Regions from separate parts of the Hafnia alvei genome, predicted to be linked through region 1. Evidence: predicted binding sites of a transcription regulator. Region 1 holds the regulator's gene; the other holds the start of a gene.
What was found. Region 1 encodes LexA, which represses DNA repair genes until DNA is damaged. Its sites were predicted from a motif close to TNCTGTATGTACATACAGNA; they were not measured.

Region 1 (6,973 bases):
TGGGTCATTATTCTCAGGATTTCAGTCAGTTTGAATCAGATACGGCGCTTAGAAAAAACAGTATCACCGTGGATATTGGGCAAGTATACCGTGAATTTGGGCTTAACCCACAGACTTCCGCGCTCATACCTAGTAGCCAGAGGCTCAAGCACACTGTTCGAGAAAACGTGAGATACCTGATTTTTCGGCAGAACTGAGATACTCTTACTGCCATTAGCGACTGTGGCTAGCGTTACTCTGTGTGTAAACATATCCATACATGCGTGATCTGGTTCACAGATTTACTTGATTATTGACTTAGACCAACCGGTCTACTATAGTAACTCACATGAACAAAACGACGAGCACGACCAATAACACCTGCGAGCACATTTTAGATGTGGGTGAAGAATTGATTTTAAACCTTGGCTTTACAGCGATGGGTTTAAATGAGCTTCTGGCTACCGCAGGGGTACCAAAAGGTTCGTTCTACCATTACTTCAAATCTAAAGAGAAGTTTGGTGAAGCTATGCTTACCCGTTATTTCAGCGATTACGTGATCATGCTGAAAGAGAAATTTTCGGATGGGCAAAAGACACAGCGTCAGCATTTGTTAGATTATTTCTCACATTGGATGACGCAAAGCTGTGAAACGGTATGTCACAGCAAGTGCTTGGTCGTAAAACTGGCGGGTGAAGTCAGTGATTTATCAGAGGTTATGCGTGAAGCATTAGATTCTGGTATCACACGCGTCATCGCCCAGTTGCAGTCGAGTATCGAGTCTGGCGTTGAAGAAGGGTCGCTGGTGATTGAAGAATCCCCCGAACTACTCGCAGATTCACTATACTCTTTATGGTTAGGCGCAGCGTTACGGGCAAAGGTCAATAGATCTGATGCACCGTTTGTTTCAGCCATGCAGCGTACGGAACGCTTGCTGAAGCCCGGCACCATTTAAAGAGACAATCGCAGCACAATGAATGCCTGCGTGAAAACGTTTGGCATTATTTTTTACCCTTTAACTAGACGACTGGTCTATTAAATCAGTATCTAGATCACACATTTAGCGAGATGACACCATGAAAACTATCACTTTGACCGTACTAATGACTCTGGCCCTTGCGGGTTCCGCTTTTGCACAAAGCTTTTCAGATATGACTGCTAGCGAACAACGCGCAACCGTCGTTAATCATCTGAACAACGGTAGTGCTCAAGCTCATCAGATCACTATCAATAAATAATCGGCATTGCCCAGTGCCATACAGAATTGAATTCGTTATTAAAACCTGCAAAGTAGGTCAGTGAGTCGCCACTGTGTGCCCTGACCTACTTCAAAAAATTTAAAGAAGAGAAAATCATGAAAACTTCAATCTTACTGTCTGCTATCGTTGCTCTTACCCTAACTGGTTCGGCCTTCGCTCAATCATTTTCTGACCTCAGCCCAGCAGAACAAAGCACCTTGGCATATTCAAACCGTAACGGCTCTGCTTACGCTCATCAGATGATGGCTAAGCAAAAACTGCATGAAGCCGGTATTGCAACACCGACGGTTCACGGTAGCGCAACATTTTCACAGCTGAGTGCACAGGATCAACGCGCAACTGTTATCAATAATCTGAATAACGGCGACGCCTATGCTCATCAGTCTGAAATCAAATAACAGATTGTATATTTGCCACTGCCGCCTTAAGTAAAAGCGGGCTGACGGGAATCCCCTGTCAGCCCGTTTTATTTTGGGTATCAGGCAAACGCAGCCAACAAAAATGTAGCTTGAGCCATTGACGGGTATATACCCAAAATAATTCGAGTTACATTGAGGCGGCAAGCGAGTGAATCCCGAATCACTGACTCAAGTCAGTGATTCGGGTGAAGGAACGCAGCCAACAAGAATGTAGCTTGAGCCATTGATGGGTATATACCCAAAATAATTCGAGTTACATTGAGGCGGCAAGCGAGTGAATCCCGATGAGCTGACTCAAGTCAGTGATTCGGGTGAAAGAACGCAGCCAACAAGAATGTAGCTTGAGCCATTGATGGGTATATACCCAAAATAATTCGAGTTACATTGAGGCGGCAAGCGAGTGAATCCCGATGAGCTGACTCAAGTCAGTGATTCGGGTGAAGGAACGCAGCCAACAAAAATGTAGCTTGAAGTATGACGGGTATAACTATGTTAAAATAACGGCACCCTATTGGCTTGGCCGGAAGCAAAACATCATGACCACAACCTCGTTAGAGCGACTGCTCGCACAGGCAGAAGAGATTTGTCTGCAACGCAATGTTCGACTGACTCCGCAAAGAATGGAGGTATTGCGTCTGATGGCTTGCCAGAAAGGCACGATTAGTGCCTATGATTTACTGGATCTGCTGCGTGTTTCTGAGCCGCAGGCTAAGCCGCCGACTATCTATCGCGCCCTCGATTTTTTGCTAGAACAAGGCTTCATTCACAAAGTGGAGTCCACTAATAGCTACGTGATGTGCCATCACATCGAAGAGCCAAGTCATACGTCAGCATTATTTATTTGCCATCGCTGTGGTCAAGTGACTGAACAAACCACACAGGATGTGCAGGAACATTTAGAAAAGCTTGCAGCACTGACTGGATTCTCGCTGCAGCATAGCGTGGTAGAAGCACATGGTTTATGTCGAGACTGTGGGAAAATAGAATCCTGCGATAACCGCGATACGTGCCATCACGATCATTCAGAACCAAAAAAGAAAAAATAGTTTTTATATAATAGAATGAAAAAGAGCCGCACCTGCGGCTCTTTTTTTAATCATCTGCAATTAATATCAGCAGTGGCACATTATTAATAAAGGAATATTTTCCGTTTTAATATTCGTATCCGTTCTTTATTTATAATGCGTGTTTGCAGAGCGATTATTTAGCAAGTAGGATTAAATATCACCAACGATATTTATTATGATCTTCCCATGCTTTAACTTCTTTCTCAGCGGCTTCTTTCTGATAGCCGTAGCGTTCCTGGATTTTACCTACCAGCTGGTCACGTTTCCCTTCGATTACGGTAAGATCATCGTCGGTTAACTTACCCCATTTTTCTTTCACTGTTCCCTTGAACTGCTTCCAGTTACCGCTCGCTTGATCTTTATTCATAATAACTCCGTATCACTTATGTAATGGAATATATTCCCCACACATCTGTACTCGATTAAATTAATAACTGCGATGTGAGGCATCAGTTAACGTTCACCATTAAGACTAGCGGATACTGAGCATAAAAATATTTTCAGCTAGATAATCGGCAATATTAAACAAAAAACTTTCGCAACAAGGCGTAAAAGCAGAGAGAAAACAGGGAATAAGCGGAGAATAATTTTTATCAGTTAGAATGTAAGCAAATATTAATAACGCGTCATTTTAGGGCAATGCAAAAACTATCGGAATTATCACATTGCCATGATTATTTAACGCTATAACGACCTAATTTAATTCAACATTATTGGCTGGAAACCATGTTTTTTCCCGCCAATGACGCCGCCAGACGATCCACAAGGAAAGACCACGTAGTGATAAAAATACCGCTAAAGCTAGCCATAAACCGTGATTACCTAACCAAGGGAGCGTTAATAACGTTAAGCCATAACCTGCAGCGGCAACGGCCATGCTATTACGCATTTCAGCACCGCGCGTCGCACCGATAAACATCCCATCCAGCAGGTAACACCATACGCCCAGCAGCGGTAAAACAATTTGCCATGGCAGATAGTGCAACGCCAACGATTGTACTTCTGGCAACGAGGTTAATATCTGAATGATTTGCTGGCCAAATACGGCATACAGCATGGCAAAAAATACCGCTACGATACCGGCCTGCCGACAGGCGGAATGCCAAATTTTCTGCAGTTTACGACCGTCGCGTGCACCATAGGCCTGCCCTGAATGAGCTTCCACCGCATAGGCAAAGCCATCCAGAGCATAGGCGGTAAATGTCAGTAAATTCATCAGAACCGCATTCACCGCCACCACTTCGCTTCCCATTCTGGCCCCAAGGATAGTCAGCGATGAAAAGCATAATTGCAGCAATAAAGAACGCAGCATGATGTCACGGTTTAACGCCAATAGGCGGCGAAGATTTCCCCGCCACGCATTGCGGAAATATTCCAGATGCAGGCCGCGCAGCTTCATCACGTGCCAAACAAGGCCGATCCCGAGTAAAAAGGTCGCGTAGTCAGCAATCACCGTGGCACTTGCCGCTCCGGGCACTTTCCAGCCCAGACCAACAACAAACCACAGGTCGAGCGTGATGTTAATAACATTGCCCACAACCAGCAATATGACCGGCGCACGGGCATATTGAACGCCTAGCAACCAGCCAAGAATAACGAGGTTTGCCAACGTAGCAGGCGCACTAAGCCAGCGGATCTGCATAAACAAACGAGCCTGCTCCAGCACATCTTCATGGCCGCCGACAATCCGCAGCACGCCGTTAATCAAAGGTTGTCGCAGCGCGATAATAGCAACCCCTGCCAGCAACGCTATGAGCAGCGGCTGCACAAGCGCGCGAGCCAGCGCCGTTTTATCCCCCGCGCCGAATGCTTGCGCAGTCAGCCCCGTGGTGCTCATGCGTAAAAACAACAGCAGCATAAATAAGAATGACGTAGCCATCGCGCCAACGGCTACGCCACCAAGATAAACAGGGCTATCCAAGTGCCCAATCACAGCGGTATCGACTAACCCTAATAAAGGAACAGAGATATTCGACAGGATCATCGGCAGTGCAAGGATCCACAGCGCCTTATCGGTTGGTGTAAGCATTTTCATTTTTTGAATTCATTCCAGATAACCTACTCGTTATCCCAACAAAAAAAGGTTTCAGACATGAACAAATATGCCGCATAAAAAAGCCCCAATTAAGGGGCTTAGTCTATCGGTGTGATGTTAAACACAACAGCCGAAGTTTTAGATCCAGTCACCGTTACGAATAACGCCCACCGCTAAACCTTCGATCGTGAAGTTTTGCTCGCGCAGGTCAACAACGATAGGCTCGAAGTCGCTGTTTTCTGGCAACAGCTTGACAATATTACCTTGCTTTTTCAGACGCTTAACCGTTACTTCATCTTCGATACGCGCAACCACAACCTGTCCATTACGCACATCCTGGGTTTTATGTACGGCCAGCAAATCGCCGTCTAAAATACCGATATCACGCATCGACATGCCGTTAACACGCAGTAAGAAATCCGCGTTTGGCTTAAATAAAGCAGGATCCACCTGATAGTGGCCCTCAATATGTTCTTGCGCTAACAGCGGCTCACCCGCTGCCACACGGCCAATTAAAGGCAGGCCCGTTTCATCTTCCATTAGCAAGCGAATACCACGGGAAGCACCGGAAACGATCTCAATAACACCCTTGCGCTGCAACGCTTTTAAATGTTCTTCGGCCGCATTAGGAGAGCGGAATCCCAAGCGCTGAGCAATTTCAGCTCGGGTTGGCGGCATGCCAGTTTGTTCAATATGGTCACGAATCAGATCGTAGACTTCCTGCTGTCTGGCTGTAAGTGCTTTCATTCCACCACCTGTTTGTTTATACAGTTTTGCTGTGAGTATATACAGGTAGCGACCATTTTGAAACCGTGAAATACATAAAGATTGAGCCGTAGCGCAACTGAACTACATTGAGCGTGCATTTTTTGTATTTTCAGCCAGCTACCCGTCAATAATCTGCCAATTCATCAGCCTTTTTTGGCCGTTTCTGGCGCTCTATAGGTTCGCTGTGGGCGGCCAACCTTTCCATACACGATTTCAGCCATAATCAGATGGCGACCCGCGCAAAACTCTAAGTAGCGCCGTGCCGTTGTTCGGCTAAGTTTAAGCTCCTGCGCAACGGTTTCAGCGGTATGACGCGCCTCGGGATCGGCAAATAGCTTTTGCACCTTATCTAAGGTCAGCGCATCAATGCCAACCGGCAGCTCTTCTTTCTGTTCACCACGCGCATAGGCATTGAACATATCATCGATCTGACGTTGGCTGGCGCTATCGTTATTGGCTAGCATTCGCTTGCGCACATGGTAGCGCTCAAGCGTTTGCCCTAAGCGCTCGTAGGCAATCGGCTTCACCAAATAGTCAAATACGCCGCAGCGCACCGCATCTGACACCGTATCCATATCACTCGCAGCAGTGGTAAAGACCACACCACCGGGGAAACGAGCCTGAGTTAACTCGTGCAGTAGCGTGATGCCTTTGCCATCGGGTAAATAGTTATCCAGCAAGATCAGATCGGGTTTGAATCGCTCAATCATCATTCTGGCCTGAGCAAGATTTCCCGCCAACCATACCTGACCACAGCCTTGGAAATGGCGAATAAACTCCGCATGCATCTCTGCAAGCGGAGTCTCGTCTTCAACAATTAGAATCGTTATTGGTTGTGTCATAAGTCTTTTTCACTTTCGGAATAAATACGGAAAATAAAGTTCCGCAAGGTTCGTTGTCTTCCAACGTAATCACACCACCACAGCGGCCAACATAGCTGGCAATCAGATATAGTCCTATACCATGCTCACCGGCGTCTTCTGTTTTGGTGCTTACCCCTTGCTCAAAAATAGCCTCACGTAAAGACTCAGGAACGCCACATCCTTGATCGGCTACTTCCACGATCACATCCTCGCCTTCGTCGCTAAGATACAGCTCGATGGTTTTATTACCCTGCAAATTCTTCAGGCTAGCATCAAAGGCATTGTCGAGTAGATTACCCACGATGGCCGCAAACTCCGTGCTATCTAGCCCTTCAGGCAACTGACGTAGCTGGCTGCCTTCAACCAAATTAAACGTTAGTCCTAGTTCACGAGCGCGCTGTGCTTTGCCAAAAAGCAGCCCCGCAACCTGACGATCGTCGAAAGAACCTCTCAGGTTATCAATAAGCTGCTGCTGCGCCTGTGACTCACCTTTTACCATTGCGAGCGCACGATCATATTCTTTCATTTGTAATAGCCCGTTGAGCGTCGACATCCAGTTAAGATGCTCATGGCGTAACGTGCG
Region 2 (6,973 bases), 1.0 Mb from region 1:
CAGCACGCGCTCCAGCTGATCTAAGCTTTTCAGCGCCGGTAGCGGATGCCCTTGGTAGTGAAATTCGCCGTCATAGTCATCTTCAATGATCCAGCTTTGCTGGCGTTGCGCCCACGCTAAAAGCTGCATGCGTCGTGGCAGGCTAAGTCCTAAACCAAGCGGGCTTTGATGTGCTGGCGTCACCAGCGCTGCGCGTGCCTGTGGATGATCGCGCACGCCTTTTTCCACGCACAACCCCTGTTCATCAACCGGAATAGGCACGGTACTAACACCAAAATCTTGCAACACATGCCACGGGAACGGAAAACAGGGTTCTTCTAACCAAACTTCATCCCCGCGTTTTAATAAGGCATTTGCAATCAGTGACAGTACAGAACGATATCCTGCCGCGATAAATATCTGATGCGCTGCGCAGCGAATACCGCGCGAGATGTGCAAATATCCGGCTAACGCCTCCCGCAGCGCAAGAAAACCTTGAGGTGCAGGATGAGAGAGCTCTTCCCGCCGGGTCTGGCGCGCGCACTGACTTAATAGACGGTTCCATTGTCCTAAAGGAAATGCATCCAAAGCAGGTGCGCCAAGTTGAAACGGCAACAGCTGTGAAGAAGGCAAAGGCATACCGGCATGGCGAGGTGTTTCTAATATCGGTTTAGGTATCTCAATGTTTTTCGCTATATTTAGCCGCCGAGAAACCCGCGTTCCGCCCTGTTGGCTATTTTCGATATATCCTTCACCGCTCAGCAATCCATAAGCGGCCTCAACGGTGCCACGGGCAACGTTTAAATCGCTGGCCAAACCACGCAGTGAAGGCAACCGCTCACCTGGAGCCAGTACCCCATCGGCAATCGCCATCTTAATACGTTGATAAATTTGGCGATAAATTGGCTCTTTTGCTGAATGGTCTACGACGAGGAAAGGATGAGGTGCCGCCATAACATGGCCTATAAAAATAGTAATAATATGGCTCTATATACTAGGCCATATTGAGCGTAAAGTCGCTTTATCAAACCATGACAGCGATGCTCTTTGGTGCTGTTCAAATGTATTTTACGGAGAATAAACATGTCACATCTGCGTCTCGCCTACGGCAAACTTTCCCCTGAGGCCTACAACGGCTTAATTCAAACCAGCATGGCATTAAGCAAAAGCTCATTAGGCCATCTGGTTGAACTTGTTTACCTGCGCATTTCCCAGATCAACGGCTGCGCATTTTGCTTGGATATGCACAGCACGGCGCTGCGTAAAGCCGGTTACAGCCAACATAAAATGGATGTTTTATCTGGTTGGCGTATGGCAGAAGCGTTCGACGCGCGTGAACGTGCGGCGTTAGATTGGGCTGAAGCTGTTACGCATATTTCATACTGCGGAACATCGGATGAATTATTTGCGACGTTGAAAGAACACTTTAACGATACTGAAATTGCTGACTTAACTTTTGCCATTAGCCTCATGAACGCCTTCAACCGTATGGCAATCAGCATGCGTCAGTAACGCCTACTTTCACGCAGGGAAATGGGTTAACACAAAGTCAACCCACGCTCTGACCCTTGGCGGCAAATCCGCCGAGGGATACCAGATATGCATGGAACGCGCTTGCGGCCAAAAAGGCTCCAGAATCGGTATTAAACGCCCACTGTGAAAGTGTTCCTCAAGATACCAATCCGCCAAACACACAATACCCATATGACTTAGCGCTGCATCCACCAAACAGTCTGGCGATGTGGCAATAAATGACGCTTGCTGCTCGTTCACGCTGCCTTCGTGATCCCACCACGTCATCAGCTTTCCGCTACCTGAATTTCGATGTATCAGGCGGCAATGCGAGAGGAGATCGCCTAGCGTTTGTGGCGTGCCAAAACGCGCTAAATACTCAGGAGATGCCGCCATTTTGCTGTAGGCCATACACATTTCACGCCCCACCAATCGGCTGTCGGTGGCGGTGCGTTGGCCAATCGCCACATCTATATTCTCACCGATAAGATTCACTAAACGCGGCTCCATCTCGAGATCGATGGTCACCTTAGGAAAGCGTTGACTGAATAGAGGGAGTAGTGGCATCAGTCGATGGCGACCAAAACCGGGGATTACGCTCACGCGAACTAACCCTGAGGGTTCTTCACTCAGCTTTCGATCGTCTAATTCCTGATTTAAAGCCTGCCATAATGGCGTTATCCGACGGCGAAAATCCGTCCCCTCTTCAGTCAGCATGACAAAATGCGTGTTGCGCGCAAATAAGCGAATATTTAAACGCATTTCTAATGCCCGAACATTCTTACTCACCGCCGCTGCGCTAATGCCCAATTGACGCGCCGCGGCGGAAAAGCTTTGCGCCTCTGCCGAGGCCAAAAAAGCGGGGATTAATCGATACACGTCTACAGGCAATGCCATGCTTTTAACCTTAGGTTGAAACAGATTTACTGTTTTACAGGCTACACCACCGCGCAAAGAAATGAAAAAATACCCACATCGCGAACGTTATCATCTCGCTATCATTGAAATCACAAGAGAAAATCTATGAAAAAAGTGCTGGTATTAGCTGCGCATCGTTTTCCCGATCAATCACGCATCAGCCATGCTGCGATTGATGCATTGAAAACTCAGAAAAACGTCACGGTGAATGAGCTTATGCGTCACTATCCTGATTACAACATCGACGTAGAACGCGAACAAAAATTGCTCGTTGAGCACGATATTGTGGTGATGCTCTTCCCCTTCTATTGGTATAGCTCTCCGGCGATTTTAAAAGAGTGGCAAGATGCCGTATTAACTTATGGTTTTGCCTATGGCAGCCAAGGCAACGCATTACATGGCAAATCGCTGATGATCGCGACCTCTACAGGAGGTAATGCGCAGGCGTACACCGCCGAGGGGTACAACCGCTACCCTGTTGAAAGCCTTTTATTACCGTTTAACAACATAAGTCATTTGGTTGGCATGCATTGGCTAGATCCGTATTTGATTCAGGGTGCCAACGATATTACCGATCAATTAATTGATACTGGTGTGAATGGATTACTGAGCAGAATCCATGAATTACAAAACGCCGACTGATTTTTAAAGCTGTCATCCTCTGCGCTGGAGGATGACAGACCAAACTCGTCTTATTCAAAATAAGCGGTTTTAAGAGGGTTTCTTCTCTTCCCATTTACCCCAAGGATTTGGCTCCGAGACTTGGGCCTCTTGGCTGGCAGCAGGAGTGTCCGCCAGTGAATCAATATACAGCTCTTCCACTTTTTGCCGAGCCCATGGGGTGCGACGCAAAAACTTCAGGCTAGATTTAATGCTGGGATCGCTTTTGAAGCAGTTAATGCTGATAATCTTCGCCAACTCAGCCCAGCCATAACGCTCCACCAGTGATGTCAGCAAAGCTTCCAGCGTGATGCCATGCAAAGGGTCTTTAGAAGTTTGGGCGTTCATGAAAATTCCTGTCGGCAATGGACTCTTTACGAGTTTAAAAAATTTTCGCACACCATACTGACTGCGGCCTGAGAGTGCAAGCCGCTGACATATTGAAGTGCCCAGCGGCTTTATGGGTATTAAGACATCGCAATGAACTGATCGCGCAACGCCTGAATATCGTCCCTCAGGCTCGCCGCCTCTTCAAACTCAAGGTTCTGAGCATGTTTATACATCTGTGCTTCCAGATCGCGAATTTTCTGCTCGATCTGTTTTGGCGAAAGCGCTTGATAGGCCGCAGAAGACTCAGCGGCTTTACTGCTTCGCCCATGCTTCCCTTTGCCGCGTGACGATGCTTCACCCAGTTGGAGAATATCGGAAACTTTCTTATTCAGCGCCTGTGGTGTGATGCCATGCTCAAGGTTATACGCTTCCTGTTTTGCACGACGACGCTCCGTTTCACCAATCGCTTTCTCCATGGAGTTGGTGATGCGATCGCCATAAAGAATCGCTTTACCATTCAGGTTACGTGCCGCACGGCCAATCGTCTGAATCAGCGAACGCTCTGAGCGCAGGAAGCCTTCTTTGTCTGCATCTAAAATCGCGACCAGAGAGACCTCTGGCATATCGAGCCCCTCACGAAGAAGGTTGATACCGACCAGAACATCAAACTCACCGAGACGGAGATCGCGGATGATCTCCACACGTTCAACGGTATCGATATCCGAATGCAGATAGCGAACCCGTACGCCGTGTTCGTCGAGATATTCGGTTAAGTCCTCCGCCATTCGCTTGGTCAACGTAGTGACCAGCACACGCTCATTAATTGCCTCACGAATACGAATTTCAGAGAGCAAATCGTCAACCTGTGTGGCAACCGGGCGCACCTCAATTAATGGATCAAGCAAACCGGTCGGGCGCACAACCTGATCGACAATATCGCTACCCGATTTTTCGAGCTCATAATTACCCGGCGTTGCAGACACATAGATGGTTTGCGGTGCCAAGGCCTCAAACTCTTCAAAACGCATTGGGCGGTTATCAAGCGCCGAGGGGAGGCGGAATCCATACTCCACCAGCGTCTCTTTACGTGCTCGGTCGCCGCGGTACATACCGCCAATTTGAGGAATGGTTACGTGGGATTCATCAATCACCAACAGTCCATCAGCAGGAAGATAATCAAACAACGTTGGCGGAGCTTCACCCGGCTTACGCCCAGAGAGATAGCGAGAATAGTTTTCAATGCCCGAGCAGTAGCCTAATTCGTTCATCATTTCGAGATCGAACTGCGTACGCTGCGTCAATCGCTGCTCTTCCAGCAGCTTGTTGTTGGCCAACAGCACCTTACGTCGCTCCGCCAAATCCACCTTAATATCTTCCATCGCCTGCAGGATGCGTTCACGCGGCGTTACGTAATGCGTTTTTGGGTACACGGTAAAACGCTGAACTTCTTGGATTAGCTGGCCTGTTAATGGGTCGAACAGCGATAAGCGTTCCACTTCCTCATCAAACAGCTCAACGCGTAGGGCTTCATCCTCAGATTCAGCGGGGAAAATATCAATCACTTCACCGCGAACTCGGAAGGTACCGCGCTGAAAGGCCTGATCGTTGCGCGCGTATTGTAGCTCGGATAAACGACGTAAGATGGCTCGCTGATCGATGATCATACCGCGCGTTAAATGCAGCATCATTTTCAGATAGGCATCAGGATCGCCCAAACCGTAAATAGCTGAAACCGAAGCGACAACAATGACATCTTTGCGCTCAAGTAGTGCTTTAGTCGCTGAAAGCCGCATTTGTTCAATATGTTCGTTTACCGAGGAGTCTTTCTCGATAAAGGTATCCGAGCTCGGTACATAGGCCTCAGGCTGGTAATAGTCGTAATAGGAGACAAAATATTCCACGGCATTTTCTGGGAAAAACTGCTTCATTTCGCCATAAAGCTGTGCCGCCAACGTTTTGTTTGGTGCCATGACCATGGTTGGACGGTTGAGATCGGCAATCACATTGGCAATCGTAAACGTCTTACCTGAACCCGTTACGCCCAGCAGCGTTTGATGTGCCAAACCATTTTCTAAACCTGCCTCTAAACGACGAATCGCCTCAGGCTGGTCGCCGTCTGGCTTGAATGCAGAATGCAATTTGAACGTTTTACTCATGAATCAATACCTTGCTTAAATGCATTTGTCTTTTAGAAGGGCCATGGCATTTTCGAATGCTTAATCGTCCGACATTGATTATGGAAGGCCTACCCAATTTTTCCACTGACTCTGTATATCCCTTGCTAGGGATTTCTTCACACAATCAGAAAATCATGTTCACCGTACTGCGAGAAGAGGAAAGCTATGATACTGGATATAAAACCAGCTTTAAACCTTATCTGCACCGTTTTGTATATTTCCCCACGCTATGTCACCGCCTTAAACAACTGCCAAAAACCTAAAATTACATCCGTTTTACAATTTTCACCTACCGGTGACATTTATCCCCAACGCGGCTCGCGAATTAACTTTTTTAGCCTGCACTTGTCAAGGCCGTTTTGTTGCGCAACGCGATTCTTTATCTAGTGCTTGATTTTAAATAACCCATTGAATAAAAACAGTTTTAAAATATAGTTATCATATCAACCAAAGCGTGCGAAAGCCGCTCTGGCTCTGGACTTTGAGGAGTTCTCTAAACCTAATGCACAAGGTTATCCACAGGAATAGTGGATAACTTGCACCACTCCGCTTGGCGCTTGAGTTACGGAAAAATGACAATCTGTCAGTAAATCGATGCCGGAGTCCTTTTTTTAGTTAATTTTTTAGCTATTTTTTCTTTTTGATATACTTATTCGCACTAACAAAAGTGCTTGCTAGGGTAACTTATTTCGTCATCCGAGGATTCAGCGCTTGATCTTTTATTCCCTTAATGAACTATGCTTGCACCGCTGTGTTTTTTTTGAGCACCTCCATAGTGCGGAATTTATCAGCATTTTTTTGCTCTCTTTTTAGGGTTTCATTCGCTCTTATTAAGATTGACCAACAGCGATTCAAACAATGAATCCATTCATGCTTTTGTTGTTAATGTTTTGTACGGGAAATGACTTTTTGGTTGCAGTGTTCTCAACCGCTATTTTCTTAGCCAGCCAGAAATCTCTCGCTGAAAACCGCTATCAGCTTCGTTGATGGCACGATGTAAATTGCACTGCATATTGACCGCTGCCAGCTCTAATAACCGGGGGTCTATAGTGTAGTTTTTAACATCTCTTAACCATGTCAGAACGCTAGCAAGATGCCAAATGGACGTTTTCCCCTGATGCAGAGGGGCAGGGAAACTAATCCCTCCTTGCTCCATTAATTTACGCATATTTTGGCGAGAAAAACCCAAACGCTCGGCAATATCCGTTAGGCCAACAAAATCAGGCGCAGCCTCACACAGTACGGCATGTGGCATTACGCTCAACACATCTTGAATAGCCGTCGATATCGCCTCATTGGCATCCTCGGCCGTGCGACAAAAGTTCATGGCAATACGACCAGCAACCCCTACACCGATGGTGGCATCGGTGCAACCTGCCGCGCCTAATACCTCAAGA

Region 2: the regulator LexA is predicted to act here: its motif matches at 5,746-5,765, upstream of uvrB (excinuclease ABC subunit UvrB).

What each region holds. Positions count from the first base shown of each region.
Region 1 covers NZ_OZ061315.1:372,991-379,963, reverse strand. The annotation lists gene dusA (tRNA dihydrouridine(20/20a) synthase DusA) at 1-8, opposite strand, end outside; gene AB3Y96_RS01730 (TetR/AcrR family transcriptional regulator) at 329-934, shown strand; gene AB3Y96_RS01725 (hypothetical protein) at 1,056-1,217, shown strand; gene AB3Y96_RS01720 (chemokine-binding protein) at 1,334-1,636, shown strand; gene zur (zinc uptake transcriptional repressor Zur) at 2,194-2,703, shown strand; gene AB3Y96_RS01710 (CsbD family protein) at 2,882-3,091, opposite strand; gene dinF (MATE family efflux transporter DinF) at 3,419-4,759, opposite strand; gene lexA (transcriptional repressor LexA) at 4,898-5,506, opposite strand; gene dpiA (two-component response regulator DpiA) at 5,671-6,369, opposite strand; gene dpiB (sensor histidine kinase DpiB) at 6,338-6,973, opposite strand, start outside.
Region 2 covers NZ_OZ061315.1:1,404,648-1,411,620, reverse strand. The annotation lists gene AB3Y96_RS06690 (PLP-dependent aminotransferase family protein) at 1-933, opposite strand, end outside; gene AB3Y96_RS06685 (carboxymuconolactone decarboxylase family protein) at 1,063-1,491, shown strand; gene AB3Y96_RS06680 (LysR substrate-binding domain-containing protein) at 1,501-2,388, opposite strand; gene AB3Y96_RS06675 (NAD(P)H-dependent oxidoreductase) at 2,515-3,051, shown strand; gene AB3Y96_RS06670 (VF530 family DNA-binding protein) at 3,121-3,417, opposite strand; gene uvrB (excinuclease ABC subunit UvrB) at 3,537-5,555, opposite strand; gene AB3Y96_RS06660 (helix-turn-helix transcriptional regulator) at 6,508-6,973, opposite strand, start outside.